3 regions of the Roseibium sp. HPY-6 genome follow, and region 3 is predicted to be linked to each of the others. Evidence: predicted binding sites of a transcription regulator. Region 3 holds the regulator's gene; each other region holds the start of a gene.

Region 1 (10,523 bases), 890 kb from region 3:
ACCACAATCGTGAGAATGATAATGTAGCTGGTGTTTTCCCAGTCGCGGGACGTCTTCATGGTCTCAACGAGCATCAGGCCAATGCCGCCCGCCCCGAGTGCCCCGATGACGGTCGCGGATCGCGTATTGGATTCCAGATAGTAAAGAACCTGAGACACGAAAACCGGCAGGATCTGGGGAATGACACCAAATCGATAGCGCTGAATCTGGCTGGCTCCGGTTGCCCTGACACCTTCGACCTGTTTGTTATCGATATTCTCCAATGCTTCGGAAAACAGCTTGCCCAGTGTGCCGGTGTCGGTAAAGGCAATCGCAAGGGCACCGGTCAGCGGACCGAGCCCAAAGGCGCGAATGAAGATCAGCGACCAAATCAGCATATCGATACCGCGGAGAAAATCGAACAAACGCCGTGTGCCGAAACGCAAGATGATGGATGGCGTGAAATTACGCGCAGCCAGAAAAGCCAGCGGCAATCCGACGAGGGCGGCGATGAGCGTGCCGAGAACGGCCATCATGATCGTCTCGAACAGAGCCGTGAACACCTCGCCATGCTGCCAGTCAGGATTTCCGAGAAAGTCGTGCATGATCAGCGACATATTGGACTGCGACGGATCTATGCGTTCATTCGAAAGCGCCAGTGCCCAAAGCTGGCTGAAGGGCATGCCGTGCAGCTCCGACTGAAATGAGAACCAGAAATTCTCCCATCCTCCGAAATAGTTGTGCACCTCGATCTTTGTCTTTGTTACCTGAACACGCCGGTCCAGCGTCGGGCGTGCGTCGAACTTTCTCGGATCGTCTTTCAACCACTCCGGAACGGGACCCGGCGGCAATTCGGTGGTGACGCCGTTGTTCGTTGCGGTGACCTTGATGTTTCCATAGTCGGGAACAAAGAACTCCATCACCTTGCCGGTGATCGTGACTTCATAGCCGTCGCCGAGGTCGACACTAGCATCTGTCCCGTCGACTTCGACCCACTCCGGCAGATCTTCCTGGCCGTAGGTCGCCCGGCGCTCGCCTTCGATGGCGACTTCCATGATGTCGCGCCGCAGGAGCTTGGTGACATGAACCTTGTAGGCGACACTGTCAGTCGCCAGAATTACCGCCCTTTCGGGCTGCGCTTTTGCGAGCAGATCCGGTACGCCAAAGGCAAACCAGGTGTATGCCAGATAAAGAACGATCGCCAAAGGTGCGCCGATGGTTATCCAGGCCCGGCGGCGAACATTGCGGAACACGGTTTCTCGGTCGAAGACCGGTTCATTGAGTGTGTCGACAGCCATTATGAAGTTCCTCAATGCGCCCGGCCAGAGCCGACGAGTTTGCCACGCAGGTAGGACGAGACCTGGTCGATCATCATGATGGTGCAGAACAGAAGCACGAAGATTGCAGCTGTCTCATCCCCTGCGCCCTGCCCCCAACCGATTGTCCGGCGCAGTTCCTGTCCGATGCCGCCCGCGCCGACGAAGCCGAGAATGGCAGATGCACGAACGTTGATCTCAAGACGCAGCAGAAAGTAGCTCAGATAGTTTGGAGCCACCTGGGGCATCACGGCGTAGCGAATGCGCTGCAGCCAGCTCGCGCCGCAGGCAGACAATCCTTCGATCGGCTTTCGGTCTATGTTCTCGTTGACTTCAGAAAAGAGTTTACCGAGCGCCCCTGCCGTGTGGATCGCGACCGCGATCATCGCTGGAACGGGGCTGGACCCGAGAACAAAAATCAGGAACAGCGCGATGATCAGTTCGGGAAAGGCCCTTGTGATGTCCATGATGCGGCGGACGACCGGGATGAGTGGTCCCCAACTGTCAACGTTACGCGTCGAAGCCATTGCAAGCACTACCGCCATCGCACCGCCTAAGAGCGTCGCGACCGCGGCGATGTTCAGCGTCTCCAGCATCGCGGGGACAAAGGTCAAAATAAGCCCGAAGAACGCGGGCCCGGCCTGCCAGGCTTCGGCGACAATTTCACCTGGATAGTCAAAAAACTTCGAAAGCCCTTGCAGGAAGCCGCCGGAATTCATCTCGTTGGATTTCGAGAAACCGGAAACAAGCACCGCAACAACCAGCAGCAACCCGATCAACGAGTAAAGCTGGCGGCGTTTGCGCAGTATCAGGATTTCCTGTTCGAGAGCGGCAACGGCCATGTTCGAGGAGCCTTCTGTGAAACAGTTTTCGCGTGTCAGCAACGCAATGCTGCGCAGTGAGATTTTGGTCTTGTCGCACTGCGACCGCTGCCGCGAGCGCATACCGCTGCAGGGACCCGGCAACTAAAAGTGCAACAACATTCCCGTTGAGACGTCAGTCTTGTGAGCACAGGATCCCGGCTCTGAGCTCTGCATCAACGGCGATGACAGTCAGCGCCGGGCCTCAAGCAAACACGGGCCGGCGTCCGGCCCGTGTTCAGGTTCGACTGAACCTTAGTTCTTGTTCTTGGCCTTACGGGCTTCGACGATGTTGACGTAAGCTTCGTGCGTGATCGGCATGAAGCCCTTGGTCTCACCGGCGGCGATGTTGTAGGCGCAATCCGGATCAATGGAATTCAAGGACGCGATCAGGCCGGTCATCTTGATTTTGACGTCTTCCGGCAGCTTCTTGGACAGAACGATCGGGCCTTCCGGGATCACCGGAGACTGCCAGATTTGGCGCAGTTCGGTCATGTCGACAAGGCCAGCATCGGATGCCTTGCGCAGAGCGCCGGAGTTGTAACCGTCTTCCCATTCGCCGAGACCGTCAGCCCATGTCACGCCTGCGTCGATGTCACCGTTGGATACGGCAACGATGGTCTGCTCGTGACCACCGGTGAAGACGACGTCGCCGAAATAGTCGCCGGCTTCCATCGAGTAGCCTTCCTGCGGAATAGCGATGGACGGGATCAGGTATCCGGATGTGGAGTTCGGATCACCAAAACCGAAGACCTTGCCCTTCATGTCTTCCAGCGAGTTGATTTCGCTGTCGTTGCGGGCAAAACCGATGGAGTAGTAGCCATAGCCGCCGTCAACATTGACCTTGACCAGAACCGGATCGACTGCCTCCGGATCGGTCAGGTAAACCTTGGCGTAGCTGGAGGCACCGAGCCAGGCAAGGTCAAGGTTACCGCCGAGCAGGCCTTCGATTACGCCGTTGTAATCGGCAGGTGCGAAGAGCTTGACCGGAACACCGAGAAGGTCGGCCGTTTTCTGCTCAAGGCACTCATAGGCGCGCAGACGGTCAGAGGCGTTTTCGCCACCCAGGATACCGATACGGAACTCGGTGATCTCTTCGGCGCCGGCAACGGACGCATTGAGAGCGATCATGCTGACAGCAGCAAGCGCAGCAACTTTGGAAACGATTTTCATTTGGGACACTCCCCGAGGGTCTGGATCAGATGACGTTTAAAGGTGCGCAAGCGGACTAGACCGCCGCTGCCGCCGGGGTCATCGCACCGGCGGATTTCTGGGTAACGGCGCGACCGGCATCAATGGCAGTGGATGTTGCTGCCTCGTTGAAGCTCTCATCTGCCCCGTAGATTTCACGGGCTGCACCGGTCGTGAGTTCTTCCGGTTTGCCATCAAAGACGATGAAACCGTCCCGCATTCCGATCACCCGGTCGCAGTAGGTGCGCGCGGTGTCGAGCGTGTGCAGGTTGCAGATCACGACCTTGTTGTCGCGTTCGTGGATCTCGCGCAGCGCGTCCATGACGATTTTCGCATTCATGGGGTCAAGCGATGCAATCGGCTCGTCGGCAAGAATCATGTGCGGCTGCTGCATCAGTGCGCGCGCGATAGCGACACGCTGCTGCTGTCCGCCTGACAATTCCTCGGCGCGTTTGGTCGCTTCCTGAACGATGCCGAGACGATCGAGCGCAGCGAGTGCATCGGCGACATCCGAAGCGCTGAAAATGTTGAAGAGGCTCTTGAGCGTTCCGTGACCGTTGAGACGTCCGAGCATGACGTTGGTGACAACGTCGAGGCGCGGCACGAGGTTGAACTGCTGGAACACCATTGCGCAATCGCGCTGCCAGCGGCGCATCATGGCGCCTTTCAGACGCAATATGTCGCGGCCCTCGAACAAGATCTCCCCGCCGGAGGCCGGGGTCAGCCTGTTGATCATCCGCAACAAGGTCGACTTTCCTGCACCCGAGCGGCCGATAATGCCGACCATTTGCGGTTCATCGATATTAAAACTGACTTTGTTTACCGCAGTCCGAGATCCGAAAACCTTGGTGACGTCCTGAAACTGAATCACGCGTTAGCCCTGTCCGTTCTTGCCTTAAGCGCCCGGGGGACAGAGCCACTGCTCGATTACAAATACATGACAAGTTTTTAACGGTGAGGCTAAAAATTCATGTCAATTCAATGACATGAAGAGCTTCCTGCTTTTCCTGAGTTAGCTGGATAACTAAAATTCCGAAGCTTTGCGAGAGCACTACGGCCTTTCCGCGGCACCACTTCTACGCCCAACCATCAGAGTTTTCGCGGTGGCGTTGTTCCACCAAAAGCACGGTATGAAATCAATTACGTGCCGCAAGACCCGACAAAAAAGCAATATCCGTCATACCGCTGTTATCAAACCTTCACGAACACGACCCCGGTCCCCGCTAAAACACAGCTCCCAAAATCGACAACAGATGGACTCGCCATGTCTGCGCCAACACAGAAGTCTTCCCTCACCGAAGCTCCGAACATTCACCCTGAGGCGAAGGTGCTCAATTGCGACCTGGGCATCTGGACGGAGGTCGGTGCGCGCACCGAGATGCGCGAAAGCCAGATGGGAGACTATTCCTATATCGTTCAGGAAGGTGATGTCGTCTGGACGACGATCGGCAAATTCTGTTCGATTGCCCGCCGTGTGCGCATCAATCCGGGCAACCATGCCACATGGCGCGCCTCACAGCACCATTTCACCTATCGCGCTGCCGCCTATGACCTGGGAGACGACGACGCCGATTTCTTTCAATGGCGCAAAGATGACTGGGTCACCATCGGACATGATGTTTGGATTGGGCACAATGCGACCGTTCTTGCCGGCGTTTCCATAGGTACAGGCGCCATTGTCGCCGCCGGCGCGGTCGTCGCCAAAGACGTTCCGCCTTACACCGTGGTCGGCGGCGTGGCAGCCAGGACGCTCAAGCGGCGGTTCACCGAAAAGCAGGAAGAAGCGCTCATGGAGATCTCCTGGTGGGACTGGACCCACCCGCAATTGCGCGAACGATTGCCCGACTTCAGAAACCTGCCGATTGATGCCTTTATTGAAAAATATCGATAGGTGTGTTCGACACGACCCCTATTGAATTCTCCCGCCGCCAGGTGCTTTGCTGTTGGAAAGGCAGCGTGGGAGCCGGCGAATGATGAAGCGAAGTGCGTCTTGCAGATGCGGACAACTCAGTGTGGTCTGTACAGGTACACCGGTACGCGTTTCCGCCTGCCATTGCCTTGAATGCCAAAAGCGAACCGGCAGTGCCTTTGGTCTGCAGGCGCGCTGGCCCGACGATCAGGTGACCCTTTCCGGCAACTATTCAGAGTGGAAGCGGGATTGCGACAGCGGGCATGTCGCGACCTATCGCTTCTGCCCGGTTTGCGGCTCTACGCTTGCTTTCGTGATCGAGGGCTGGCCCGGCGTCATCGCCGTCCCGGTCGGTGCTTTCGCGGACCCGGACTTTCCAAGTCCGAGGTTTTCCGTTTACGAGCACCGCAAACACGACTGGGTTTCCATCGAAGGTGACAAAGTCGAGCACTCATCCGATCCTTCGATCGCTTTTACGCAAGGCGAACTGAGAAAATGAGCGCAACGGAAGGGCTGGCAGCACCAAATCAACGCCAATCGCCGGCCCTCGGCATCAATCGGATCATTCTCTACGTGCGCGACGTGGAAATGAGCGCTTCTTTTTATGCGTTCTTTTTCGGCTTCAAGGTGATGACGGCACCAAAAGACAGGCTCACCGAGCTCTTCATGGAAGACGGCGGTGCCCGGCTTCTGCTTCACAAGGCCGGAAAGGCCCAGAAACTCGGGCAGGTTTCCCTAAAGCTTGTCTTTGATGTGGAAGACGTCGGCGCTTTCAGCAGCGCTTGCGCGGACAAAGGTCTGAAATTCGGGACAATCCACCAGGCAGACGGTTATGAATTTGCAAACGCGAAGGATCCGGACGGCAATGCCATCCAGATTTCGAGCCGGGCCTTCAAGGCGCCTTGAATTGCGTCCAAGAGCCGTCCCCGAAATCCACCACCTGATGCACTCCCATGGCTCGATGAATAACGCTATGATAGCGTCATGACGGAAGAGACCGCAGTACTACAATCCAGCCTTGGCCCTTCCCTGCGCAGATGGAGGGTTCTGAACCGCGTCAAACAACAGGCTTTGGCAGCAGATCTGGGAGTGTCGCAAAGCCGGATCTCCAGATGGGAAAGCGGCGTGCTGGAACCGGACGAAACAGACCGGCGCAAGATCACGCGCCTGCTGCGCGCACGCCCGGAAACAGTTTCGGACCGGGCTCTCCTGGAGCTTGTCTCCTTTGCCTCCACACCAGTGCATCTTGTATGCGACCTGACACACCGGCTGCTTGCCGCGTCTCCCAAGCGCACCCAAAACTGGCACGTACCGGTCGCCGAACTGATGGACAAACCATTGTGGCGGTTCGCATCGCAAAGCATACGCGAAGTCGAGCACACGCTCGATGAAAAGGGCTGGTTCGAGCCGCTCGGACCGGACATTGTCTATCAGACCGAGCGTGCCGAATTTGCGGAACTCACCATCCCGCAAAGCCGTATCCGGATATCCCGTCTCGCGCTTTCCGATGGCCGGTACGCACGTCTGGTGCGCGATGACACGGTTGCCGCTGAATAAAATATTCAGACCGTCGCAATCCTCAAACAGATCGCTAGTATCTGCACCATGACCAAAAGCGATCTCGCAGCCGCGCCGGCAGCCATCCCTCATCCCCGGCTCGAGGGGATCCTCGCTTTCCTGCAGGAAAGCGAGAGACTTAAAGACACCCTGCGTTCCGGCTCAACGCGCCAGGGACGACCGGAAAGCACCGCCGAACACAGTTGGCGGCTCTCTCTCATGGTCCTCTTGTTCGAAAGAGAACTGGCCGGAATTGATCTTCTGAAGCTGGTCAAACTGTGTGTGATACATGATCTCGGCGAAGCGATATCCGGCGACGTGCCAGCACCGTTGCAGCAGGAAGGTGATGATCGTGAGGAACGCGAACGCCGGGACTTTCTGATCCTTTGCCGCGAGCTTCCTGAAGACCTCGGCGCAGACATGCTCGCGCTCTGGGACGAATACGCGCAAGCTGAAACACCGGAGGCCTGCCTCGCCAAGGCCTTCGACAAGCTCGAGACGATTTTGCAGCATCAGTTGATGCCACCCCAAAGTGTCGAATTTCACGAGTTCAATATGACTTACGGGCGTTCACGTACCGACGTTTCGGACCTCACATCGCAAATCCGGGACATTGTCGACGGAAACACTCAGACCATTATTTCCAGCTTGAAAGAAGGGACTGCGTAATCCTCAGCGCAGATACCGGAAGGTGACCGCTCCTCCAATTTGTCGTGTCCCCTGCTTGCTATGGTTGCGCCTGGTGCTCTAGCATTTAGTGCTGAAGACGCTCGGTGAAACGCAACAGAGGAAGGCGGCCATGTACACGATCCTCCCCCGCAGCAACGGTCCGGTTCTCGGTGTCGAGATCACGGGCAAGATCGACATCGAGCAGGAGAAGGAACTGATTGCCGTTGCAGAAGACCTGATCGAGGAACACGACAGGATCAGTGTCCTCGCAGTCCTTGGCGATCATGTGTCCCTGTCGGTCGAAGCCGCAACAACCGACGTCAAATGGGCGTTGACACACATGGCGCATCTGCAAAAAGTGGCCATCGTCGCAGACAGCAAATTGATCGCTGCGTTTGTCGCTGTTGACGCGACATTCGCCAAGTTTGCGGGAATACAAGAGATGCATTTCGCGACCGACGAGATTGAAACGGCCTGGCATTGGATCGAAAGCTGAGGATCGCCTGATCGCTCGTTTACGGAGACGACAGGCAGATCCTCAATGCGGCTCAACCGAATACCTCTCTTGTCAGCACGTCATCAGCTTCTTTCTCAAAACAACCGTCAGAATACGTTTGCGCTCGATATGACGCCGGTATGGACCGGCAAGAACGTCGCTGAGGATCGCTCGTTCCATACGGGCGAAAAACTCCTCGGAAAGCTGCCGAAGCTCTTCGGGCGACTGTACGCACCGGCGGAAGACGTTTTCCTCGAGCGTGGTCTGAAGAATGGCCCGGTCCGACAGCGTTTTCTTTCGTGCATAGACCTCCGGCTGATCCAGAAAGCGGGCGTATGGATCGCTGTCTTCGCGCGAGCGCGATCTCACCTGAACAAGTTCTATGTCGCAGCTCGCCGCCAGTTCCTCGTTCTGCAGGATCGCTTGCCTGGCGTCTTCCTTGGTAAGGTACCAGACAGGAAAGAGAAAGTTGTTCAGGAAAACCTGATCCAGTATCCCGTCTGCCACCATGTCCTGAAGGACTTCCCTGGTAAACGGAACCACCACGTTGTTTGAGGGAACGATCCCATTCGGTGCCGTTTCCGCTGAGGAAGATCCCAAGGTTGAAACGAGCAAGCTGCCTCCGGGGACGAGTTCATTGACGCGTTTCTTGACGAAGAGGGCAAAGTCCGCCATCGCAACCTGTCTCAGACGCTGGTATTGGTGCGCTTGCAGATCGGAAAACCAAAAAGCGTTCTGAGACTGCAAATAGACCGGATTGCGAAGCCAGTGGGTGGCAAAAAAGGAGATTGCCAACGAGACGGATTCGCCGGACAGCATCTGGTTGTAAAAGTCACCGGCCAGCATTTCGATCTGCGGCACATTGTGACCGGAAACCAGGCCCTGTTGCCCGAATACCGTTTCGCGCAACACGCCCCAGTCGTTTCCCGGAAGGTCCGCGAAACACGCCGAAAGCTGTTTCCTGGGAGCCTCACCAGCCCAGGTCTCCAGTACCGGACGAACAGCCTTCAAGCTGCACAGTCCCGGACCACAGCCGAAATCGGCCACTTTTGGCGTTTCGGCAATATGGAATGTGCGAAGCGCGAGTTCCCGAAGCAACTCGCCGTGCTCGTCGATGTCTTTCAGCCGATGTGCTGAATTTTCGTTATAATCTTCCGGCGCACTTGTCGCGGCAGCATAGGTTACCATCCCGACTATTCTCCATATGTCTCATGACAATCTGTCCCTGCGGAGAATTTGGTTATGGTTTGCCAACGTACAAATTAAGGCTTTGTAATCTTTACGTTAAGCTACGAAACCCGCTGCATAAGCCGCGCTCAGCAGTCCGCCTTGACCTCGTCGGAAGACGGTGTTTCCTGCAGCCTGACGGTGCCAAGGCTCAGGCTTCGGCAAGCTCTTCGCGGCTATGAAATGCGAGGGTTGTCACGCGTCCGTCGCGGACTTCGATCATATGGCCTTGCGGCACTTCAACCCAGCAATCGGGGGCTTCGTCCAAGGGTTCTGAGACAACCATGACCCCGTCTGAAAATTCGCGAAAATAGAGCGTCGGGGCAAACTTGTCAGACGCGTATCGCGCGGCGTAAAGGGTTGTGCCGTCCGACCAGGCCGACGCAAAACGCATGTGGGGTGTTACCCCTGCATATCGGGACAGCGCTTCAGCTTCATGAACCGCGCGAGCCATCGCGGCGCGCGGGTGCAGCTTAAGTCCATAGGCGAGCGCGATCAGAAACAGGCACTCACTGTCTGTCCCGCCCATGCGATGTCTGTAAAGGTCGTCCGGGATCATATTGTCGAGACGCCGGCGAACCTTGTCGTATCCCCCGACCTGACCGTTGTGCATAAATGTCCAGCGCTCATGCGTGAACGGATGGCAATTGTCCCTGGTGGTCGCAGTCCCGGTCGACGCGCGCACATGCGCAAGAAAGTGTCCGGACCGGATATGCCTTGCGATTTGAAGAAGGTTCGGGTCCGACCAGGCGGGACGGACATCCTTGTAGAGGCAAGGCGTCTCACGGTCGCCGTACCAGGCAACACCGAAACCGTCGGCGTTGACCGCAGTCTTGCAAGATAGCGCGTTGCGGCTTTGGTCAATCAGAGAATGCGCCGGATCGCAGATCACTTCTTCCAGATATCTTGGAGCTCCGCTCCAGGCTGCCCACCGGCACATGTTGAATTACCTTCCTATGCAGCGGCCTTGGCGACGCTAAAGCGCGCCGTTTCCTTATCGCAGGCATATCCGTCCGCGAGCGGATAAGGATTGCGCGCAAGTTCGTCGACCGCCGCGATGATCTTACCGGCCTTTTCTTCAGTCAGCAGAACGGAAAAATTCAGCCGTGTCCATCCGGGTTTCTTAAGTTCCTCCCCGGACAGAATGCCCGCGCGCAGTGCGTGCGACTCTTCCGGCCCGATACCGAGCAGGCGATGCGCATAGGGCCCGGCGCACGCGCAACCGCCACGCGCCTGTATCCCATAGGCATCGGACAGCATTCGCGTGACGAGTTGCTGATGAATGTAACCGCCACGTTCGAGATCGCGGATCCGGAACG
Region 2 (10,523 bases), on a different contig from region 3:
GACCGAACTTCGAACGGCAATGCTGGTTGCTCAAACAGGCACCGTCAGCGCCGCTGCAAGCGAACTCGGGGTCCATCGCGCGACTGTCAACCGTCACATTGAAGCGCTGGAACATGCACTCGGGACAACGCTCTTCCACCGTCATGCCCGCGGCTACGCCCTCACCGACGCGGGTCGTGACATGCTTGAAGTGGCGAGCCGGGCCGAAGACATGTTCAAAGATCTTGAGGGCCGCAACCGGAGCCGCGCCGGTCTCCTGTCAGGTGAATTGACGATTACAGCTCTCGGTGGCATTGCGTCACTGATCATTCCGGCCATCAGGAAATTCCACATTGCGCACCCGAAAATAGCCGTGGAATTCGTCGCGGAAGAACGACTTGCAAAGCTCGAACACGGTGAAGCGCATATCGCGTTCCGCGCCGGACCGAAGCCTGATGTCACCGATTACGTCGTTCTTCCGTTTTATCAGATCCGTTTCGGTCTTTACGCGAGCCGGGACTATATCGAACGCTTCGGATATCCGGAGAACGGGGCATTCGAGGGCCATGAGTTCGTCGGAACGGTCAGCCGTCCGACGGCGCACCCCTATTCGAAATGGATGCGCACGCACGTTCCGCAAACTTCACTGTCACTGCAAACGAGCGAAGTACCGGTGCAGTTTGAGGCCGTGTGCGCGGGTCTTGGCCTCGGTTTCCTGCCTGAACACGAAGCTCAGAACCGGTCGGAGCTCGTTGAAATCCTGCCGCCCAGGATAAGGTGGGCGGCAAATGTCTGGATCGTAACGCATGTCGATCTTCACCGAACCGCGAAAATCCAGGCATTTCTGCGCTTTGTCAGAAAAGACAACAGCCAAAACTCCAATTGAGAGGCTTGACTTTCCAAGAGGCAAAAAGACCCGGCAGAATATTGCTGCCGGGTCTCTGTAGTAGTTTCGTGAGCCGGAAGCCGGCTTAGTTCAGGCGCGATGCCGGGCCGAGATTGATCAGCTGTGTTTCGCCCGGAGCATCATCGACACCATCGTTGTCGGTCACGAGGATGAGCTTGCCGTCCGCTGTGACAGCCAGTCCTTCAGGCTTGTCCAGTATCCAGCCCTTGCCCTCGGCCATCGCCGGCAGAATGTCCATCGCATAGCGCTTCTTCAGAACCGGAAGCGTTTCGCCATGCTCCGCCGGAACGACGTCCTTCAGAGAGATGACGGTGATCTGCTTGATCGCCGCATTCTCGCCGCCCTTGTTGTCGCGTTCCAGAACGGCGAAGTCACCCTCGCCCAGTGAAACGATTTCCGAAAGACCTACCCAGCCACCAGCAGCGCTCTTCGGAGCGTCGAGCGGATAGTGCACAAAGCCCCAGGACTTGTCCGCCGGGTTGTAGATCGCGATTTTGGTGTACCCCTTCGGGTCGTCGTTCCACTCGCGCTGAACGGCAACAGCCACCAGGGTTTGGCCGTTCATCTCGAATTCGGTAACACCTTCGAAGGAAAAGCGCTTCGCCTGATCGATCAGGCTCTGCGGAAGCGTGACCTGTTCCGAGATGACACCATCCGTTCCGACTTTCAGAAGCAGATGCTCGCGCTCGTTTTTCGGATGGCCTTCGGAAGCCAGCCAGAAGCCGCCGTCCCTGGCAACCGCGATCCCTTCAAGGTCGAGCCTCTCCTGATCAAAGCCGGTGACCGTCACGTAGGATGTGATCTTTGCCGGCTTGGACGAAATGTCCATGGTGTAGATCCGGGCATCATCATAGAAGCTGTCGCTGACAGCATAGAGCTTGTTTGCATCGGACGGATCAGCCGCCAGCGCGGAAATGGCGCCCCAGCCAATCGGCGCGCCCTTTTCCGGATCCATGTCGGAAACAACAGACGGATAGGAAGGTGTCTCGGCGCCGAACTTGTAGAGCGAAATGTGCGAGCGGACATTGTCTTCTGCACTGTCGACCTCGTTGGCGACGACGAAGAGGTCGCGGCTCGGGATTGCCAGCAGACCTTCCGGACCGACATGGGTCGGCAGGAACTGGACGAACTCAGGCGCGCCGCCGGTATCCTTGTAAACGGCAACGAAATTACCGCGCTCCGAATTGACGAAGATCAGCGTTTCACCGCCAAACGACCCGACCGCGACACCTTCCGGTTCAGTGCCTTTCTTGTGCGCACGTTTGGCGGGGTAGTGGCCGTGGGACATGCCCAGATGTTCCATCTGGTTGCCGCTGTCGAAAAGGACGTCGCCTTTGGCGCTCCAGATGGTGAAACCGCGAGAACCGCCCTCGTAGTCACCTTCGTTGGCGGTTACGAAGCGCTCGTCGTCGATCCAGGCAACGGCATCCGGCTCGCGCAGCACATTCTCACTGCTCCCGGAAGCATCACTCATGCGCGCCTTTTTCACCGGAACATTTTCGGCGGTTGCCGCACCGGCCGAAAAGTTTGCGACAACTTCACCACTCGCCAGATCAACAACGGCGATGTGATTGTTTTCCTGAAGCGTAACAACCGCCTGGTTCTGGGAATTGATGGAAACGAACTCAGGCTCCGGGTCGGTCGGTGCGACTTCGGCAAGGCCGGTCAGGTCGACGATGCGCACGGCATCGCAATTGGTCGGCACGCCATTTTCGTCAAGGTCGAATACGGCGAGATGACCGGCGGGCATTTGCGGGATGACACCGTCGTTCAGGTCCTCGTCCCGTTCATTTTCGATCGCAATCGCAACGAATTTTCTGTCTGGTGAGATAGCAACGCTGTCCGGTTGACCCTTCGCGTCGCATTTGGCCGTCACGCCCATTTCGTTCAGGGCGATAACGGCAAGATGACCGGACGCATTGATGAAGTCTTCGCTGGTGTTCACACCGGCATAGGCCGCCTTGTCGCCAACGGCAACCGATGTCGGTTCGCCGCCGAGGTCAACACGGGCCATCGGCTGAATGTTGAGCGGATTAGCAGCATTGACGAACACGATTGAATCGCCCGGGCTGTCCGTGAATGCCAGCGTCCGTCCGTCTTTGGAGGCATAAATGATTTCTGCAACGGTTTCGGTCGCCTTGTCCGCACCGTCCGGAAGGGTCTTGTAGACGGGGTAGGTGTTGATGCGTTCGAAATAATCCGCCTGTGCCGCCGAAACGGCTCCAAGACCGACCAGAACGGAAAGGCTGACGCTTTTCAAAAAACGTCCGCGAAGGTCTGACATTGCACTAGCTCCCACAGTTTTTTGGGTTGAGGTGCGCGCAAGCTAGTGGGCCACATTACAAGAACGGTGACATTTCCATGAAGCTTAGATGACACCCCCACGAATAAATAATGCGGCCGGATATCAGGCGGTTTCCCTAAAAAACACTGGACAACATCGGTGATTCCTCTCAGGTTGCAGGCTTGGATTGCTTGCGCGCACCGCGCGTCCCTCACTCTTGGATGTACTCATGCAGATCGGATTCGTTCGCGCGGCCCTGGTCCTTGGACTGCTGGCTGCCGTTGGCCCATTCGCTATCGATCTTTATCTTCCGGCGACACCGCAGATCGTTGAGGATTTGAGAACGGATGATGCCGGCGCCCACATGACCTTCACGGTCTACTTCATCGCGTTCGGCGTTGCGCAGCTCATATATGGCCCCATTGCCGACTGGCTTGGGCGCAGACCTCCGATCTTTATGGGACTTCTGGTCTTTATCGCCGGTTCGCTGATCTGCGCTTTTGCGACGGATATCACAATGATGATGCTCGGCCGGTTTGTGCAGGCACTCGGTGCCGCGGCCCCAATGGTGATTGTGCGGGCCGTCGTCAGGGACCTGCACACCGGCACTCAAGCGACGCGGCTGATGGCCCTTGTCATGCTCGTGATCAGCATTTCGCCCCTGCTGGCGCCAATCACGGGAAGCGCAATCATATCTCTTGCCAGCTGGCGCATGATCTTCGGCGCCCTGGCCCTGATCGCACTGCTTGCGATGATCCTGACCGCGCTGCGGCTGCCGGAAACGCTGCCTGCCGACCGGCGTAGCCGCATCAATGCGGCAGCGCTTCTCCGCAGCTCAATCTACCTCATCAAGGACGCAAGGTTCATGGGTCTGACCATGATTGGCGGCTTTGCGCTTGCGAGCTTCTTCGTCTTCATCGCCTCGGCACCGATGGTCTACATGACCCAGTATGCGCTCTCACCGACCGGGTTCTCGCTGGTGTTTGCCGTCAATGCCGTGGGCTTTTTCGCAGCCTCGCAATTTGCCGCCGGTCTCGGCCAGAAATACGGCATGGGCCGCGTTGCCTTCTGGGCCGTTTGCGGGTTTGCGTTGGCCACGTCATCACTCTTCGGGCTGGTCTGGCTCGGGTTCGACGACCTGCTGGTCCTGATGGCCCTGTTTTTTCTTGGCAACTCGTGCCTTGGCCTTGTGATTGCTCCAACCATGGTGATGGCGCTCGAGGAACACGGCGAACATGCCGGCATGGCGTCTTCGCTTGGCGGCACGCTACAAATGGTTGCAGGCGGGCTGATGATCCTCATTTGCAGCCCGTTTTTCGACCGGACAGCCCTGCCGCTGGTCGGTGCCGTGGCAGCTTGTGCCTTGATCGCCTTTGTCCTCGCACTCCTGACGCTGCGTCCTGAACCGCAGGCGAAGGCGCCCGCCTAAGTTAGATTTAGCCCTGCGACTTGCCGATCTCTTCCAATTTCTCCTGAAGTGAGAGCTTGTCGAGGGAAGACATCGGCAGGTTCATAAAGATCGAAATCCGGTTATTGAGCATCCGGAAGGCTTCGTTATAGGCAACCTGATGCTCTGTTTCGTTGCCTTCCGCGCTGACGGGGTCCGGAACACCCCAGTGTGCAGACATAGGTTGACCGGGCCACACCGGGCAGGATTCTTTTGCAGCGTTGTCGCAGACCGTGAATACGAAATCCATTTCTGGTGCGCCCGGGTCGGCAAATTCGCTCCAGTCTTTCGAACGCACCTCGTCTGTTTTGAAATTCAGTTTCTTGAGCAATGCGATCACTTCCGGACGCACCTCGCCAGAAGGATTGGACCCGGCCGAAAAAGCCTTGAACCGCCCCTGTCCCTCTCTGTTGAGGATCGCTTCGGCCATGATCGACCGGGCCGAGTTTCCAGTACAAAGGAAAAGAACGTTGTAAACACCCTCGGACATCGTTTCCTCCTCGTGCTGTCTGCTATTTTCTGCAGGTGATGGCTTCAATTACCTGGGCGCAGAGTTCCGGATGACCGCCGCAACAATCGGCCATGAGATAGGTCAGTAGATCCCTGATACCTTCCAGATTCGCAAAGTATCTGATCGATCGCCCTTCCCGTTCGTTGCGCACCAAACCGGCTTGCAAGAGCACCGACAGGTTGGCCGACATCGTATTCTGACGCACGTTCAGTGCTTCTCCGATGTCACCCGCGCTCATTCCTTCCGGCCCCGCATTGATCAACAACCGGAAAACCTCGAGCCGCGTTTTCTGACTCAGCGCACTGAACGAGCTGAGAGCATCATTTATATCCATAAATCATGATATATTGATTAATTAACACACTGCAAGATGAGATTCGACTTCAGGCCAAAACAATCCTTGTTCAGAAACCGGCATCCGCACGGTTTGCCTTGTGTTCCTTGTTCCAACCTGTTGATCTGCCGCTTGAGACGGTGAAGGGGGCGCAATGAAAACAATCAAAAATGAATGGCTCGGAACAGGCCTTGAAGATCAACCTGAGTTCGCTTCCGGAGACATTTCGAGATCGCTCGGTCCGCAATCCGGGTTCTTTGCCGAGGTTACCGGCCTTCAAACCTCTCCACTTCTGAACCGCCCCGAACTCGCAAATGAGCTCGGCATCGATAAGCTGTTTATTAAGGACGAACGCGCGCGACTCGGGCTCGGCAGCTTCAAGGCGCTTGGGGCCGCCTACGCGATTGCAAAACAGGCATTCACCAGGATCCAGTCCGGCGAAGTGACCGATCCCAACACCGCGTTGGAAGGCATGACCTTCGTCTGCGCCAGCGCGGGCAATCATGGTCTGTCGCTTGCGGAAGGAGCCCGCATTTTCGGCGCCGATGCTGTTGTTTTTGTCGCCAATACAGTCCCCGAAGCCTTCGCTGAAAGGCTGCGGGCGAAAGGTGCAAGGGTCGCCCGCGCGGGCGAGATCTACGAAGAGAGCATGGCGGAAGCCGAGCGCCAGGCATCCGAAAACGGCTGGCACCTTCTATCCGACAGCACATGGCCCGGCATGACGGAGCCGGGACGCGATGTCATGGAGGGCTACCTGAAAATGGGCGAAGAAATCGCGCGCCAGATCCCCGAACCACCAACCCACGTCTTTCTGCAGGCTGGCGTCGGCGGGCTTGCTGCTGCCTGTGCTTCGAGCGCACGCACGAGCTGGGGCGAGGACGTAACGATCGTCGTTGTCGAACCCGAGGCAGCTCCCGCCTTGCTGGCGAGCATATCCGCGGGCAAGCCTGTCCTGGCACCGGGCCCTGTTTCAAACATGGGCCGGTTGGATTGCAAGGAACCCTCTCATCTGGCGTTGCGCTACCTCGCGTTAGAAGCAAATATTTTCTCAACAGTCACGGACGCCGAAGCGGAAGAGACTGTTGCCTGGCTTGACGGCAACGGACTAAAGACGACCCCGTCTGGCGCTGCCAGTCTCTGCGCTGTTCATCACGCACGCAGTCATTTTGAAGAGCTGGGCCTGACAGCAGACTCCAGGGTGCTCTGCTATCTCTCGGAAGGGCCGGAAGATGGCTGAACCGGACTTCCCAGAAAGCGAATATGAGGGACGGCTGGAGCGCGCGCAGCATGCAATGCGGAAAGAGGGATTTGACGCGCTCTTTTTCACGACAGAGCCTGAAATGCGTTATTTCACCGGCTTCAGGACCCTGTTCTGGCAAAGCCCGACCCGGCCATGGTTCCTGATCGTTCCGCAAGACGGAAAGCCCATTGCAATCATCCCCGAGATCGGCGCTCCGCTGATGGCGTCCACCTGGATTGACGATATCCGGACGTTTTCAGCGCCTCATCCTGTTGACGAAGGTATCTCGGTTCTGGCGAGCAGTCTTAAAACTTACCGGCGCATCGGCTTGCCGATGGGACGGGAAAGCTCGCTGCGCATGCCGATGCAGGACTTTGAAGAGTTGCAGTCCGAACTTGCCGAAACGTCTTTTGCAGATGCATCGCCGTTGATGATGCAACTGCGCATGGTCAAATCGGACAAGGAAATCGATCTCCTGCGCCGGATCTGCAGGATCGGTTCGGCCGCATTCGCCAATGCCGGAAGCCTGTTTCATGAAGGACAACCGCTCAGGGAAGCCTTTCGAAAGTTCAAAATCGAGCTCCTGCAGCAGGGAGCCGACGATGTGCCCTATCTGGTGGGCGGGGCCGGTCCGGGGGGTTATTACGACGTTATTTCACCCCCGACCGACCGTCCTCTTGCGGAAGGTAACGTTTTGATGCTCGATACCGGCGCGACCAGGAATGGGTATTTCTGCGACTTCGACCGGAACTTCGCAATCGGCCATGCCACCGACGACGTTCGAGCAGCGCACGAAAAACTGGTTCAGGCCGTCGCTGCCGCCGCCGCAATCGCGCGTCCTGGAAAGACCTGTGCGGATCTCTTCAAGGCAATGACCGATGTTCTTGCCCAAGATCCCGGCAACGTCGGGCGCCTGGGACACGGGCTCGGAATGCAGCTGACTGAGACGCCGTCGATCACAGCGTTTGACAGCACGGAACTCAGGGAGAACATGGTTCTTACGCTGGAACCGGGCATTGGTCTTCGCGACGACAAGATGATGGTGCACGAGGAAAATATTGTCATTCGAGCCGGTGCGCCCGAGTTCTTGAGCACGCCCGCCTCTGCAGAAATTCCCGTGATCCCGGATTGAAGGAGAGCGATGTGCGGCTGGATTTCGACTGTGACACGGGTCTGGGGAAAAAGGCCGCTCTCGGTCTGATCGTCTTGCAGGCCGATGAAACGATCGAAAAGGAATTCCGCCCGCTGTTCGATCAGGACGGGGTGGTTCTCTACCATTCCCGCATTGCCAGCGATCCGGAAGTCACCGAAGAAACTCTCATGCGAATGAAGGAAAACCTGACTGGCGCGGCGGCACTTTTGCCTGGTCATCGCCCGCTGGACGTTATCGGATATGCCTGCACATCTGCCTCGACCGTGATCGGGTCCGGGGCTGTGGAAGCCGCAATCCGGAAGGCTCATCCGGGCGCATCCGTGACAAACCCGGCTGTTGCTGTCGTCGCCGCTTTGAAGGCATTTGGAGTCGAACGGATCGGCGTTGTCTCGCCCTATATAGCCAACGTCACCGAGGCCGTATGCGGATTGCTAAGGCGGGAAGGACTTGAACCGGCAAAGATCGGCTCATTCGGCCAGTCCGAAGAGGCTGTGGTTGCACGTATCGAAGCGCGATCCGTACAAGACGCAATCTGTGCAATTGGAGACGATCCAAAAGTCGATGCCGTCTTCGCTTCCTGTACCAATTTGCGCACATTTCCCGTTATCGAGGCATGCGAACGTGCTCTGAACAAACCGGTTATCAGTTCGAACGTGGCCCTTGCCTGGCACATGATGACGCTGGCCGGTATCGACACCCGCGGCAAGGCGCTAGGACGGCTCTTCAACCGCGAAACATGATCGCAGCGAGATGACAGTGTTTGGCGGCAGAAGCCGCAAAACAGATTTTCACCGCATTCCTTGTTGACTTCCAAGGAATTCCGGGCAAAAACACCGCCGTCTCAAGTTTTGACGATTGCGAGCACCCGATGAACCGGCTCAGCGCCGACATTCTGGATATGATGTCCAAGGCTCTTGCCAGCGCAACATTCCTGCGCGGCGAGACCCGTTCGGCTGCCGTAACCGCTTTCAAACGCACAACAAAGACAACCAAGACCACCGCTTGACGGTGCCGCTCATCCCGCCTCCCCGGGGATGGGAGGCGCCCAGAGCCGGCAAGCCTTCTTCGGGGCAGCCGGTGAAGCGGGGAGACGGACAAGGACTAGACCGAAAATGGGTTTCAAGATCGCAATTGCAGGCGCCACGGGCAATGTCGGCCGTGAACTGCTGGACATTCTGGACGAGCGCGGCTTTCCGGCCGATGACGTCATCGCACTCGCTTCCCGCCGTTCCCAGGGTACGGAAGTATCTTTCGGCGACAAGACGCTGAAGGTTCAGGCGATGGAGAATTTCGACTTCTCCGACACCGACATCTGCCTGATGTCCGCTGGCGGCTCCGTCTCCAAGGAATGGGCGCCTCGGATCGCGGCCAAGGGCTGCGTCGTGATCGACAACTCTTCCGCCTGGCGCTACGACGCCGACGTGCCGCTGATCGTTCCGGAAGTGAATGCCGATGCCATTTCCGGTTTCACCAAGAAGAACATCATCGCAAATCCGAACTGCTCGACGGCGCAGCTGGTCGTGGCCCTGAAGCCGCTTCACGAGCATGCCAAAATCAAGCGTATCGTCGTGTCCACCTACCAGGCTGTCTCCGGCACCGGCAAAGAGGCGATGGAGGAGCTGTTCAACCAGACCCGCGCCGTCTTCGTCAACGACCCGATCGAGCCGAACAAATATCCGAAGCGGATCGCCTTCAACGTCATTCCCCACTGTGATGTCTTCATGGAAGACGGTTACACCAAGGAGGAATGGAAGGTTCTGGCGGAAACCAAGAAGATGCTCGATCCGAGCATCAAGGTCACCTGCACGGCCGTGCGCGTTCCGGTCTTCATCGGTCACTCCGAAAGCGTCAACATCGAGTTCGAAAACGAGATTTCCGCTGACGAGGCGCGCAGCGTCCTGCGCGAAGCACCAGGCTGCCTGGTGATCGACAAGCATGAAGACGGCGGCTACATGACGCCGTATGAAGCCGCCGGTGAAGACGCGACCTACATCTCGCGCATCCGCGAAGACGCGACCGTCGAGAACGGCCTGAACATCTGGGTCGTATCCGACAACCTGCGCAAGGGCGCCGCTTTGAACACCATCCAGATTGCCGAAGTGCTGGTCAATCGCGGTCTGATCACGCCGAAAAAGGCGGCCGCCTGATATCTTTCTGCGGACGTCGTCCGGCGTCCGCATCTTCTCTTCCTCTTCAAGAAAGCATGGCTCCGCTATGCCCTCGCCATTCAATGGGTCCTATCAGGACTTCCTGACGTCTTCGCCGGAAGCGTCCTTCACCGACTGGTTGGCAGCAGGCGCTGAGCCCTATTGGTCCAGCGCGACGGGTCACGCCTTCACCCACGCCATCGGCGACGGCACCATGCCGGACGACGCCTATGTCCGATACCTGATCGAAGACTACACCTTCATCACGGATCTGGCCTCTACGCTGGGGTATCTTGTTGCCAAGGCACCCAGCATGCGGTCCAAGTCACGGCTGTCAGCCTTTCTGGCACTGCTGACATCGGAAGAAAACGATTATTTCCTGCGCTCTTTCGATGCGCTTGGTGTGTCCCCCGATGTCTACGAACAGGCGGCGCAGGGTCCGGTCACCAAGGCGTTTGCGGATCTCCTTTTGACGTCCTCCGGCGAAGGCTCCTATGCCGAAGGTCTGACTTGCCTGCTCT
Region 3 (10,523 bases):
AGATGCGGATGGCCGTGCCCGCAGGAATTCACTGCGATGCCGGAACCGCAATCGAGGAATCGTCGGCCGTCCTTGGTAACCAGCCAGACACCTTCCCCATGATCAAATGTCAGATTTGATCTTGCATAGTTTCCAAACAGCGCAGTCGCGGACATAACCTCTTTTTACTCCTCAGAGCACCCAGCCTCCTTTTGAAGGCAGGTGAAATGCTCTCTACATGGTGTCATCGATCAAGCTCGAACGCCAAACCGCCCAGGCCGATATTTCCCGTTTCCTGTTGCGGCACTTGCCCGGGAAACGAGCCCGTTTGATCCGGTGCGCTTCACGAGTGCGGACAAGCCAAAACGCAACGTGCCGCCCCGATGAGGCGGCACGTCGCAAGATGCTTATACACCGCGCGTACCGTTGGCTGTCAATGGAAATGCTGCTGCCGGCACTTAAAGTCACGTTTCGTGAAACGCTGGAAGGCCTTACCATAACTGGGGAAAAGTCCGCTCATCCCCAACTGGTTTGGGTGAAGCGGTTGCCTCACAAATTAACGTTATTGTAACCTCTGGCTCATCAAACACGAGATCTCGTGCGGCACATCACCAAGAGGCACAAGATATGCCAAAATTAGGCATGCTAGAGCATGTCTGACACGAGGTTAATGGCCAAATGGCCGAACTAAAGGGTGCGGGCAATGAGTTGGACGAACGAACGGGTTGAACTGCTCAAGAAACTTTGGAGCGAAGGCCTGAGTGCAAGTCAGATCGCAGGCGAACTCGGGGGTGTGACCCGCAACGCCGTGATCGGCAAGGTGCACCGGCTCGGGCTTTCCGGACGTGCAAAGACCTCAAGTTCCAGCGCAAAGCCGCGCCGGCCGCGCACCGCCAGCCCCGCTGCAGGAGCAGCACCAAAGAAACCTGTGCAGCAACCGCAGATGATCGGAGCTACGGCACTCAAGGTGGACACGTCACCTGCACCTGTCGCTGATATCAAGCCTGAGTTGGAACCCATGCCCGAGATGGTCATTCCGATTTCTCAGCGCGCAACGATCCTTACGCTGACTGAGCGGACCTGTAAGTGGCCGATCGGTGATCCTGCGACGGACGATTTCTATTTCTGTGGCCGCGTTTCCGATGCTGGCGTTCCTTATTGTGCATATCACTGCAAGATCGCTTATCAGCCTGTTGCTGACCGGCGCCGCGAGCGAAAGACGGTTGCGCAGGCCTCCTGATATTTTCCTCAACCATTGAAAAACCCGCCTTTGTGGCGGGTTTTTTGTTTTGGACAAAAAGTCCGTCGGGTTTCGGTTAAGTATTGCCCGCGAGAACCTGTCAGCTGGCAATCGAGAACTGGTCATTGAAGGCGTAGCCTGCGCCACGCACGGTCCGGATCGGATCCTTCGCCTTGCCCTTGTTGAGCGCCTTGCGCAGCCTGCCAACATGAACATCCACCGTACGTTCATCGACATAAACATCGTGACCCCAGACACCGTCCAGAAGCTGTTCACGCGAGAACACGCGGCCCGGGGAAGTCATCAGGAACTCAAGAAGCCGGAACTCGGTCGGCCCCAGGTGTATTTCCTTGGTGTTACGGCGAACACGGTGGGTTTCACGGTCGAGTTCAATGTCACCGGACCTGAGCATCGTGGAGACGACTTCCGGACTCGCTCGGCGCAGGATTGCGCGCACCCTTGCCATGAGCTCGGGGACCGAAAAAGGCTTTACGACATAGTCATCGGCACCAGTCGACAGACCGCGGATACGTTCTGCTTCCTCGCCGCGCGCCGTGAGCATAATGATCGGCAAACGTTCGGTGTCTTCCCGTGCCCGCAGGCGCCGGCACAGTTCAATTCCGGAGAGCCCGGGAAGCATCCAGTCCAGCAGGAGCAGATCCGGCAGGCTCTCCCGCAGGCGGATTTCGGCTTCGTCTCCACGGACACAGGATTCGACCTGGTACCCTTCCGCTTCCAAATTGTATCTCAAGAGAAGGCTGAGCGGTTCTTCGTCTTCAACGATCAGCACTTTCGGCATTCGTTCACGCTCCGATATTACCGGCCGGCACACGCATGCCGGCCGAAAGAGTCCCGCAGTCTTTCAGTGCTTAGCCAGCACTTGTTGTTTCATCAAGCTTTTCACGGTCTTCGGGAAGCCGTTCGCCGGTGACCATGTAGTAGACGTTTTCCGCAATATTGGTTGCATGGTCACCGATGCGCTCGATGTTCTTGGCGCAGAACAACAGGTGCACGCATTGAGTGATCACGCGCGGATCTTCCATCATATAAGTCAGCAGTTCACGGAACAGGGACGTGTAGATGGCGTCGACTTCAGCATCGGCCTCCTGCACCCGGCGAGCTGCTTCCGCGTCGCGTTGCGTGTAGGCGTCGAGTACCAGCTTTAGCTGGCCGAGCGCGAGTTCCGTCATGTGTTCAACGCCGATCGCCAGCTTCTTCGATTGCAGATTGCTGTCGATCGCAATCGCGCGCTTGGCGACGTTTTTCGCCAGATCACCAACTCGCTCAAGATCGTTGGCGATGCGGCTTGCCGCGGTGATTTCGCGAAGGTCCTGCCCCATGGGCTGACGGCGCGCGATCATTTCGATCAATTTTGCCTCAACCGCCTGGTGCAGCGTATCGAGCCGTTCGTCGTTTGCGACAGTGGTCTTGGCGAGTTCGTGATCCTGAGAAACAAGAGCTGCGACCGCGTCGGCAAAGGCGCGTTCCGCGAGGCCACCCATTTCGGCGACCTTACCGGCCATTTCCGTCAGTTCCTCGTCATATGCCGAGACAATGTGTTCAGACATCCTGTGTCCCTTTCCGATTTCGGAAAACCGCTTAGCCGAAGCGGCCAGTAATGTAATCCTGAGTGCGCTTGTCTTTCGGATTTGTGAAGATGTCCTCCGTCGGACCTTCTTCAACCAGAATACCCAGGTGGAAAAAAGCTGTACGCTGAGAAACACGCGCCGCCTGCTGCATGGAATGCGTCACGATGACAATGGTGTAATTCTCACGCAGCTCATCGATCAACTCCTCGACCTTTGCCGTGGCAATCGGGTCAAGGGCCGAGCAAGGTTCGTCCATCAGGATCACTTCCGGGCTGACCGCAATGGCGCGCGCGATGCACAGACGTTGCTGCTGCCCACCGGACATTCCCGTTCCGGGCTCGTCCAGACGATTTTTCACCTCTTCCCAAAGGCCGGCTTTCTGGAGGCTCGAGGACACTATGTCGTCGAGTTCCGCCTTATTGCGGGCGAGACCGTGGATACGCGGACCATAGGCGATGTTGTCGTAGATCGACTTCGGGAACGGGTTCGGTTTCTGGAAAACCATCCCGACCTTCGCCCGAAGCTGCACCGGATCGACTTTGGGGTCGTAGATATCTTCGTTGTCGATCTTGATCGATCCTTCCACGCGGCAGATATCAATCGTGTCGTTCATGCGGTTGATCGTGCGCAGGAAGGTCGACTTGCCGCAGCCGGACGGGCCGATGAAAGACGTCACCGAACGCGGTTGGATTTCAATGTCCACGTCCTTGATGGCATGTGTATCGCCATAAAAGACCTGAACCTTGTTTGCGGATATTTTGCTCTCGGTCATTTCGTTCGCCTGTTCAATACTCGGCATCTCGTTCATCGCATCAATCCTTACCAGCGGCGTTCAAACCTGCGGCGCAGGATGATCGCGAGAATGTTCATTGAGAGGAGGAAGATCAGGAGGACGATAATTCCACCCCAAGCTTTCTCAGTAAACGCGAGATCGGACCGCGCCGCCCAGGTGTAGATCTGTGCAGGCATTGCCGAATTCGGCTCGGTGAAGCCGGCGATGAAGCCATCCGGGTAACCGCGCGCGACGAACCCGACCATACCGATCAGAAGCAGCGGTGCCGTTTCGCCCAGTGCCTGTGCCAGCCCGATAATGGTTCCGGTCAGAATGCCGGGCATCGCCAGCGGCAGCACGTGATGGAAGATCGCCTGCATCTTGGAAGCGCCAACACCGAGTGCTGCGTCCCGGATGCTTGGCGGAACCGCCTTCAGCGAAGCGCGCGTGGAGATAATGATCGTCGGCAGCGTCATCAGCGTCAGGACCAAGCCGCCGACCAGCGGCGCAGATTGAGGCAAATGCATGAACTGGATGAAGACCGCCAGACCCAGAATACCGAAAACGATAGAAGGAACGGCCGCCAGGTTCGAGATATTCACCTCAATCAGATCCGTGAACCTGTTCTGCGGTGCGAATTCTTCAAGATAGATGGAGGCGGCCACGCCTATCGGAAGCGACAAAAACAGAACCACCAGCATCATGAAGAAAGACCCGATCACCGAAGCGCCGATGCCCGCCGCTGCGGCATTGTCCACACCGGCGTCCGCACCGGTGATGAAAGGCCAGTTAAAAACGGTCTTGATGACGCCAGCCTCGACAAGATTATCAACGACGTCCAGATCCGATTTCATCAGAAAGCGGCTGTCGGTCATGCCTTCACGGGTGATACGACCGCTCATATAACCGTCTACCCTTGAGGATGCTGCAAGGTCGAACCTGACCGGTTGGCCCAGTTGGTCCTCATTTTCCCGGAAAAACTCGCGGATCGTACCACCCGGCTTGCCGACGATGCGCTCGATGGCTTCGGGTTCCACGGGTGTTTCAATACCGCTTTCCTGGAGCTGGCCGGTCAGCGCATTGATGAAGATTTCCTCGTAGGCCCTTGTCTTGAACAGCGTGCCTTCGGCAGCGTCGTACTGTTCCTGCGTCAGAGTGAACTCAACTTCAACGACCGTGCGCGAGAAAGCCGGAAATCCCTGCGAGATGATCGCGTAGGCCAAAACGACAAGAAAGAACAGCCCGATCGCAATCGCTCCAATGCCGTAAGCCTGAAAGCGCTTCTCAGCAGCGTTGCGTTTGCGTGTCAGATCATCAAGCGCGTAGAGCGACTTCGGCTGCATCGGAGCTTTCGCCGGCGATGCGGATGTCTCGGGAGGAAGTGTTGCGTCGGTCATCAGTCATACTGCTCCCGGTATTTGCGCACGATATAGAGTGCGACAATATTGAGACCCAGGGTTATCACGAAGAGTGTCATGCCAAGCGCGAAGGCAACCAGCGCGACAGGCGACGCAAAGTCTGCATCTCCGGTCAGCTGACTGACGATCTTGGCGGTGACGGTTGTCATGGCCTCGAACGGATTGAGGCTGAGGCGCGCAGCCGCACCGGCACCGAGGACCACGATCATCGTTTCACCGATCGCACGTGAGGCCGCCAGCAGGATCGCACCCACGATCCCGGGAAGCGCCGCCGGCAGGATTACCTGGCGCACCGTTTCGGACTTGGTTGCTCCAAGACCGTAGGACCCGTCGCGCATTGCCTGGGGCACAGCGTTGATGATGTCGTCCGACAGCGAGCTCACAAACGGGATCAGCATGATACCCATGACGAGGCCCGCGGTCATGACCGCCGTTCCCGCCTGCATGATTCCGAGGCCCTCATTACCAAAGACGGACAAGAGCAGCGGGCCTACGGTCAGAAGCGCGAAAAGGCCATAAACGATTGTCGGGATACCGGCCAGCACCTCAAGCAGCGGCTTGGCGACGGCGCGCACCTTGGGTCCTGCGTATTCGGACAGGTATACCGCCGCGAAAAGGCCGATCGGGACGGCAACGAGGAGCGCGACGATCGAAATATAGAGGGTGCCCCAGAGCAGCGGCAGGATGCCAAGCTGGGACGAGCTTCCGCGCCCGGAGAAACTCGGCGACCAAGTCAGGCCGAAGAAGAAGTCGGAGGCGGGATATAGTCTGAAAAACTCCCAGGTGTTGAACACCAGAGACAACACGATCCCGATGGTGGTCAGGATGGCGATAGACGCCGCCGCAATGAGGATTGCCTTGACGCCCTGTTCAACGACGTTTCGCGCCCTGAACTCGGCATTGGTTTCCCGGATAGCCCAGAATGCCGCGAAAAGTGCGACCAGAATGACCGCAATCGACATGATCAGATTGCCGGTCGCATTCAGAATGCGATACCGCTGTGCGGCCCGTAGGATCGGCTGCGTGATCTCGGATGTAACGATCTGCCCAGCATCTCTGAGACGCGTGCTTATGTCCGCGAAGTCGGCACGGGCATTGCGCGCGAATTGCTCGGTCATCGCGCCCGTTGCAACAGCGTTGTCGAGGCCTCTCGCAGCGCGGCGTACCTCGGCAAGAACAAGCCCGCGGGACGATCCTTCTGCGATCGACGTTTCAGGGATCATACCGGAAATGACGTTGTTAACGTAAAATGGCTGCGCGAGCAGCCATACAATGAGGAGCAGAAAGGCAGGGACAACCACCTTCATTGCTACGTTTGCCCCGTAATAGGACGGTAGGGAATGCAGAGCTGACAGCTCTCCCCCAGCACTGGACATGGCCCGCGACCGCCCCAGAACGTACCCCACCCCAGCGATGGCAAGCACGATCAAGATGAGCCAGAACAAAGGCATTTGCTCCCCCGGATAAAAACGAAAATCGAAAAGAAAAGGGGCGGCGGAATATGCCGCCCCGTCGATCGAGCGAGGGCTCGATTACTTCATTGTCTCTTCGTTGGCGACGGACGCCTGAACAGCTGCCAGTTCCGGATCGGATACCAGGCCATACTGAGCCAGCGGGCCCTGCGGACCAGCAATTTCGTCAGCGATGAAGAACTGAGCGTACTCTTTCAGGCCCGGGATCACGCCGATATGTGCCTTCTTGATATAGAAGTACAGCGGACGGGAAACCGGATACTCGCCGGAAGCGATCGTCTCGGTGGACGGAGCAATGCCGCTCATGGTGGCGACTTTCAGCTTGTCGGTGTTGTTCTCATAGAATGCGAGACCAAAGACACCGATGCCGTTCGAGTTGGTGTCGATGCGGGCAAGCGTCTCGGTGTAGTCACCGTCGATGTCAACGGACTTGCCGTCGCGACGGACTGCGATGCAGGCGTCTTCAGCATCGTCCTCGGACATGCCACCATCCATCATTGCCTTCAGGGCACCGGACTCTTCACAACCAACAGCCAGAACCTTCTCTTCGAAGACTTCACGTGTGCCGTGCTTTGTGCCCGGAATGAAGGCCGCAATGTCGACATCCGGCAGTTCAGAGTTGAACTCAGACCACTTGTTGTAAGGGTTGTCGACGATCTCGCCGTCCTTCAGAACTTTAGCGCCGAGCGCGTTGAAAACGTCAACCGGTTCGAAAGCTGTGAAAGCAGGACCGTCTTTTTGAGACGCGAACACGATTCCATCATAGCCGATGCGCACTTCGATGATGTCTTTGACACCAGCTTCGGCACATGCCTTGATTTCTTTTTCGCGGATCTTGCGGGAAGCGTTGGCAACGTCGATGGTGTTTTCGCCAACACCTTCACAGAAGCGCTTCAGGCCTGCGGAAGAACCACCGGACTCAACGACAGGTGTCGGGAAGTCGGTGTTTTCGCCAAAAGCTTCAGCAACGATGGAAGCGTACGGAAGAACTGTAGAAGAACCTGCAACCTGAACCTGGTCACGAGCCTGAGCTGCGCCAACGAATGCAGTGGAAGCAACAGCGAGAGCCGTTGCGCTTACGAGGGTCGTAAATTTCACTTGACCACTCCCTTTGAATGTCAAGGTTTGTAGAGGATCACCGAACACGAGATGCACGTGTGATGCCGGGAAACTAGGCCCGCTGGATGAGAGTTCTATGACAGTTTCTTCTCAGTTTTGTGACAATTTAAATTATTGAAAAATATAGATAATTTTGTTTTCTTGACTGTTTTGTGTCAAAGTCGGGCCTGCATGAATGTTACACTGACGCAACGGTTGCAGGTTGCGGAATCACACTGACGTCGAGTTAGTTCAGATCGCTTCAGGCTGCGGCCATGCATCAAAGGAAATGGACGCTCCACTTGTCAGAACACTGCGCCGGCGCTTCCCGATCATCAAAAGAGATATTCAGAACAAGATCCCGTGACAGGGTTTGGCAATCTCTCGGCAAACGGTCTCTTGAAACAGTTTTAATCGCTTGGCGAAGAAAACAATCGCGTTTCACGGCAAGCCTTCAAGACGATCACTTCACTGCGGCTCGTCATGCAGATGCTGTTTCTTCCTGCTCGTCGGATTGCTCGAGCGCAGGCAGACGGACCCTGAATGTGGCTCCCTCACCCGGCTCGCTCTCGACCTCCAGACGTGCGCGATGCCGAGTCAGGATGTGTTTTACAATCGCGAGTCCGAGGCCTGTCCCCTTCAGTGCACGGCTTGATTCCACGTCCACCCGGTAAAATCTTTCCGTGAGCCGCGGAAGATGTTCGCTTGGTATGCCCTCACCATAATCACGGACAGACAACACCCACGACGCAGCATTCAGATCATCCACTTGTGCACTCAGACCCACATCGACAAAGTTTCCGGAGCTGCCGTATTTCAGGGCGTTTTCAACCAGATTTTCAACGACCTGTATAAGCTCATCCCTGTCGCCTCTCAACCGAACGGCCGTTTTAGGCAAATCGATGCGAATCTTCACGTCCATGTCCCTGGCCAGCGGGGACAGTGCGTCAGACGTATGACGAATGATCTCAGCAAGATCGACAATCGAAGCAGGGCGAACATGCGCCTTCAGCTCGATCCTGGACAAAGACAGGATATCGTCGATCAGCCGGCGCATTCGTCCGGCCTGATCCAGCATGATCGACAGGAACCGGTCCTGAGCCTCCGGATCGTTGCGCGCAGGCCCCTGAAGGGTCTCGATGAAGCCGGTCAAAGACGCAAGAGGCGTGCGCAATTCATGGCTGGCGTTTGCGACGAAGTCGGTTCTCATGCGCTCCAGACGCCGGTTTTCGGTCAGATCCTGAATAACAACAAGAATGAAATCAGGCAGCGGGTTGGAGCGGCCCTGCGCACTCGAACCTGGCATGTAGATGGGCGCAATGTGAGCTTCGTACCAAGTCTCGGTCGGGACTTTTTCAATCCAGCTGATCCGTTCAGCGCCACCAGAATTGCACACACGGTCAAACGCCTCCAGCAGAGAGGGGGCACGCAGGGAGAAAGACAGCGGATCCCCCGGTTTCACGCCGTCATAGGTGGCCAACGCCTGTGCATTGACATAACGCGTGATGCCGCGCCCGTCCGCCACGAAACACGGCGTCGGCAGCGCATCGACTGTCATCTTCATTCCGGTACCGGGCCACATACGGCGCATTTCACGCTGCGTATTCAGCCTGACACGACGGCTCGCAGACCGTCTGGGAATGAACGCCGCAACAGCGGTCATCGCGAGCATTGCGCCCGCCGCCGGCCAGAAGGGCACTTGAAAGAGAACAACGGCCGCGACCGCAGCGGCGAGCGCCGTCAAAAGCACCCAGCGGGCTTCGCCTATTCTCGTCAGGGGTGAGGCGGCGGACTGAGCCTCTGTGGGTTCATCTAAAGAAGATGAGGACATGGAATTACGCGCAATATAGGGAACCTGTGGGCTATGCCTCGTTGACCCGACACTATTTCGACGTCTTAAGAGTTTGCAAGGTCGAAATTCTGGTATCGAAAGCGGGCTGCAGTCGAAGTACCACAGCAAGCATGTCAGGCAGGCGACACACGTGCCAATTTCTTAGATCCGGTTCAACCGTGCTGTCACGAGGCCGGATTTGCTGCCGCAGCCTTCAGATTAGCGATGATCTCCGGCCACCCGTCCTGCCGGCGCATCATATCAAGATACTCCGTGCCCTTTTCGCCGTGGCGCAAAAATTCGTTGTGCACGATTTCAAGCCGGGTTTGTTCGCCCGCTTCGCGAAAATTCACCATAACGCGGCTCGCCGTCAGAGGATCGGCGACTTCTTCCCCGTCCTGGGAGATCTGCCATGCCAACCGGAGATAAATCGGTGGTTCGATCGACAGGACGGTTCCCCAAATGCGCCGTCTTCCATTGCCGTCTATCTCGTAGCAGCTACCGCCGACGCAAGGTTCAATACCTGCATCGATCTGGCCTTCGCCCGGTGTGTGAAACGGCGACCGCCACCACAAATCCAGCTTATCGACGAACAGCGAAAATGCCCGGTCACGCGGTAAATTCAACAAAACGTCGAACCGGCATTCCTGATCATCCGTCATGCTTTTCCCACCACGTTCCCGTTGCCTCGCATTGTCTGTTGCCAGGTCACTTTATCTGAAGTCTCATCAAAGATCTGCTGGCCAGGCGCACCGACATTTTCGTGTACCGGCAAATTTCTTCATATTACGAAAATTGAACACCAAAGCGCGCGCATGCTTTTCGATTTATTGAGTGTTGCGTAGCTGATTCAAACGTCAGATACATGACGATATCATTGGCAGTCGGCAAGTTCTAAGGCGGTACACAGACCGCTTGTTCTGGTGGCCAGACCTTCCTGGTCTGTCTCGCCGCGCCCGGGCATCTTGAAATGGCAAGCATGAAACACGATCGCGACTTTGAGCCCAACTACGGCACTCCAGTGGAGCTTTCTCCAGGGTTCAGGCGCTTGACGGCCCCAAACCCGGGGCCCTTCACTTTCAAGGGGACCAACACGTATCTGCTCGGTACGCGGTCAATTTTGA

The links. The regulator PhoB, encoded in region 3, activates phosphate uptake and scavenging genes when phosphate is short. The targets are predictions, from matches to a motif close to TGTCATNNANCTGTCAT.
Region 1: ABVF61_RS21760 (DapH/DapD/GlmU-related protein) is a predicted target of PhoB. The motif match lies at 4,522-4,538, and genes of this name have one in related genera.
Region 2: ABVF61_RS26315 (esterase-like activity of phytase family protein) is a predicted target of PhoB. The motif match lies at 3,248-3,264, and genes of this name have one in related genera.

Annotation. Positions count from the first base shown of each region.
Region 1 covers NZ_JBEWCD010000002.1:2,318,069-2,328,591, reverse strand. The annotation lists gene phnE (phosphonate ABC transporter, permease protein PhnE) at 1-1,277, opposite strand, end outside; gene phnE (phosphonate ABC transporter, permease protein PhnE) at 1,289-2,137, opposite strand; gene phnD (phosphonate ABC transporter substrate-binding protein) at 2,411-3,328, opposite strand; gene phnC (phosphonate ABC transporter ATP-binding protein) at 3,384-4,217, opposite strand; gene ABVF61_RS21760 (DapH/DapD/GlmU-related protein) at 4,611-5,237, shown strand; gene ABVF61_RS21755 (GFA family protein) at 5,317-5,754, shown strand; gene ABVF61_RS21750 (VOC family protein) at 5,751-6,161, shown strand; gene ABVF61_RS21745 (helix-turn-helix domain-containing protein) at 6,240-6,812, shown strand; gene ABVF61_RS21740 (HD domain-containing protein) at 6,861-7,481, shown strand; gene ABVF61_RS21735 (SpoIIAA family protein) at 7,612-7,977, shown strand; gene ABVF61_RS21730 (class I SAM-dependent methyltransferase) at 8,050-9,165, opposite strand; gene ABVF61_RS21725 (class II glutamine amidotransferase) at 9,356-10,144, opposite strand; gene ABVF61_RS21720 (aminotransferase class V-fold PLP-dependent enzyme) at 10,159-10,523, opposite strand, start outside.
Region 2 covers NZ_JBEWCD010000003.1:84,972-95,494, forward strand. The annotation lists gene ABVF61_RS26310 (LysR family transcriptional regulator) at 1-865, shown strand, start outside; gene ABVF61_RS26315 (esterase-like activity of phytase family protein) at 951-3,170, opposite strand; gene ABVF61_RS26320 (multidrug effflux MFS transporter) at 3,400-4,599, shown strand; gene ABVF61_RS26325 (arsenate reductase ArsC) at 4,607-5,107, opposite strand; gene ABVF61_RS26330 (ArsR/SmtB family transcription factor) at 5,130-5,462, opposite strand; gene ABVF61_RS26335 (pyridoxal-phosphate dependent enzyme) at 5,617-6,699, shown strand; gene ABVF61_RS26340 (M24 family metallopeptidase) at 6,692-7,834, shown strand; gene ABVF61_RS26345 (maleate cis-trans isomerase family protein) at 7,846-8,595, shown strand; gene ABVF61_RS26350 (hypothetical protein) at 8,724-8,861, shown strand; gene ABVF61_RS26355 (aspartate-semialdehyde dehydrogenase) at 8,968-10,002, shown strand; gene ABVF61_RS26360 (TenA family protein) at 10,070-10,523, shown strand, end outside.
Region 3 covers NZ_JBEWCD010000002.1:1,424,720-1,435,242, reverse strand. The annotation lists gene ABVF61_RS18020 (aspartate aminotransferase family protein) at 1-155, opposite strand, end outside; gene ABVF61_RS18015 (GcrA family cell cycle regulator) at 683-1,219, shown strand; gene phoB (phosphate regulon transcriptional regulator PhoB) at 1,320-2,018, opposite strand; gene phoU (phosphate signaling complex protein PhoU) at 2,089-2,787, opposite strand; gene pstB (phosphate ABC transporter ATP-binding protein PstB) at 2,819-3,616, opposite strand; gene pstA (phosphate ABC transporter permease PstA) at 3,628-4,977, opposite strand; gene pstC (phosphate ABC transporter permease subunit PstC) at 4,977-6,449, opposite strand; gene ABVF61_RS17985 (substrate-binding domain-containing protein) at 6,531-7,568, opposite strand; gene ABVF61_RS17980 (ATP-binding protein) at 8,050-9,399, opposite strand; gene ABVF61_RS17975 (SRPBCC family protein) at 9,585-10,061, opposite strand; gene ABVF61_RS17970 (MBL fold metallo-hydrolase) at 10,379-10,523, shown strand, end outside.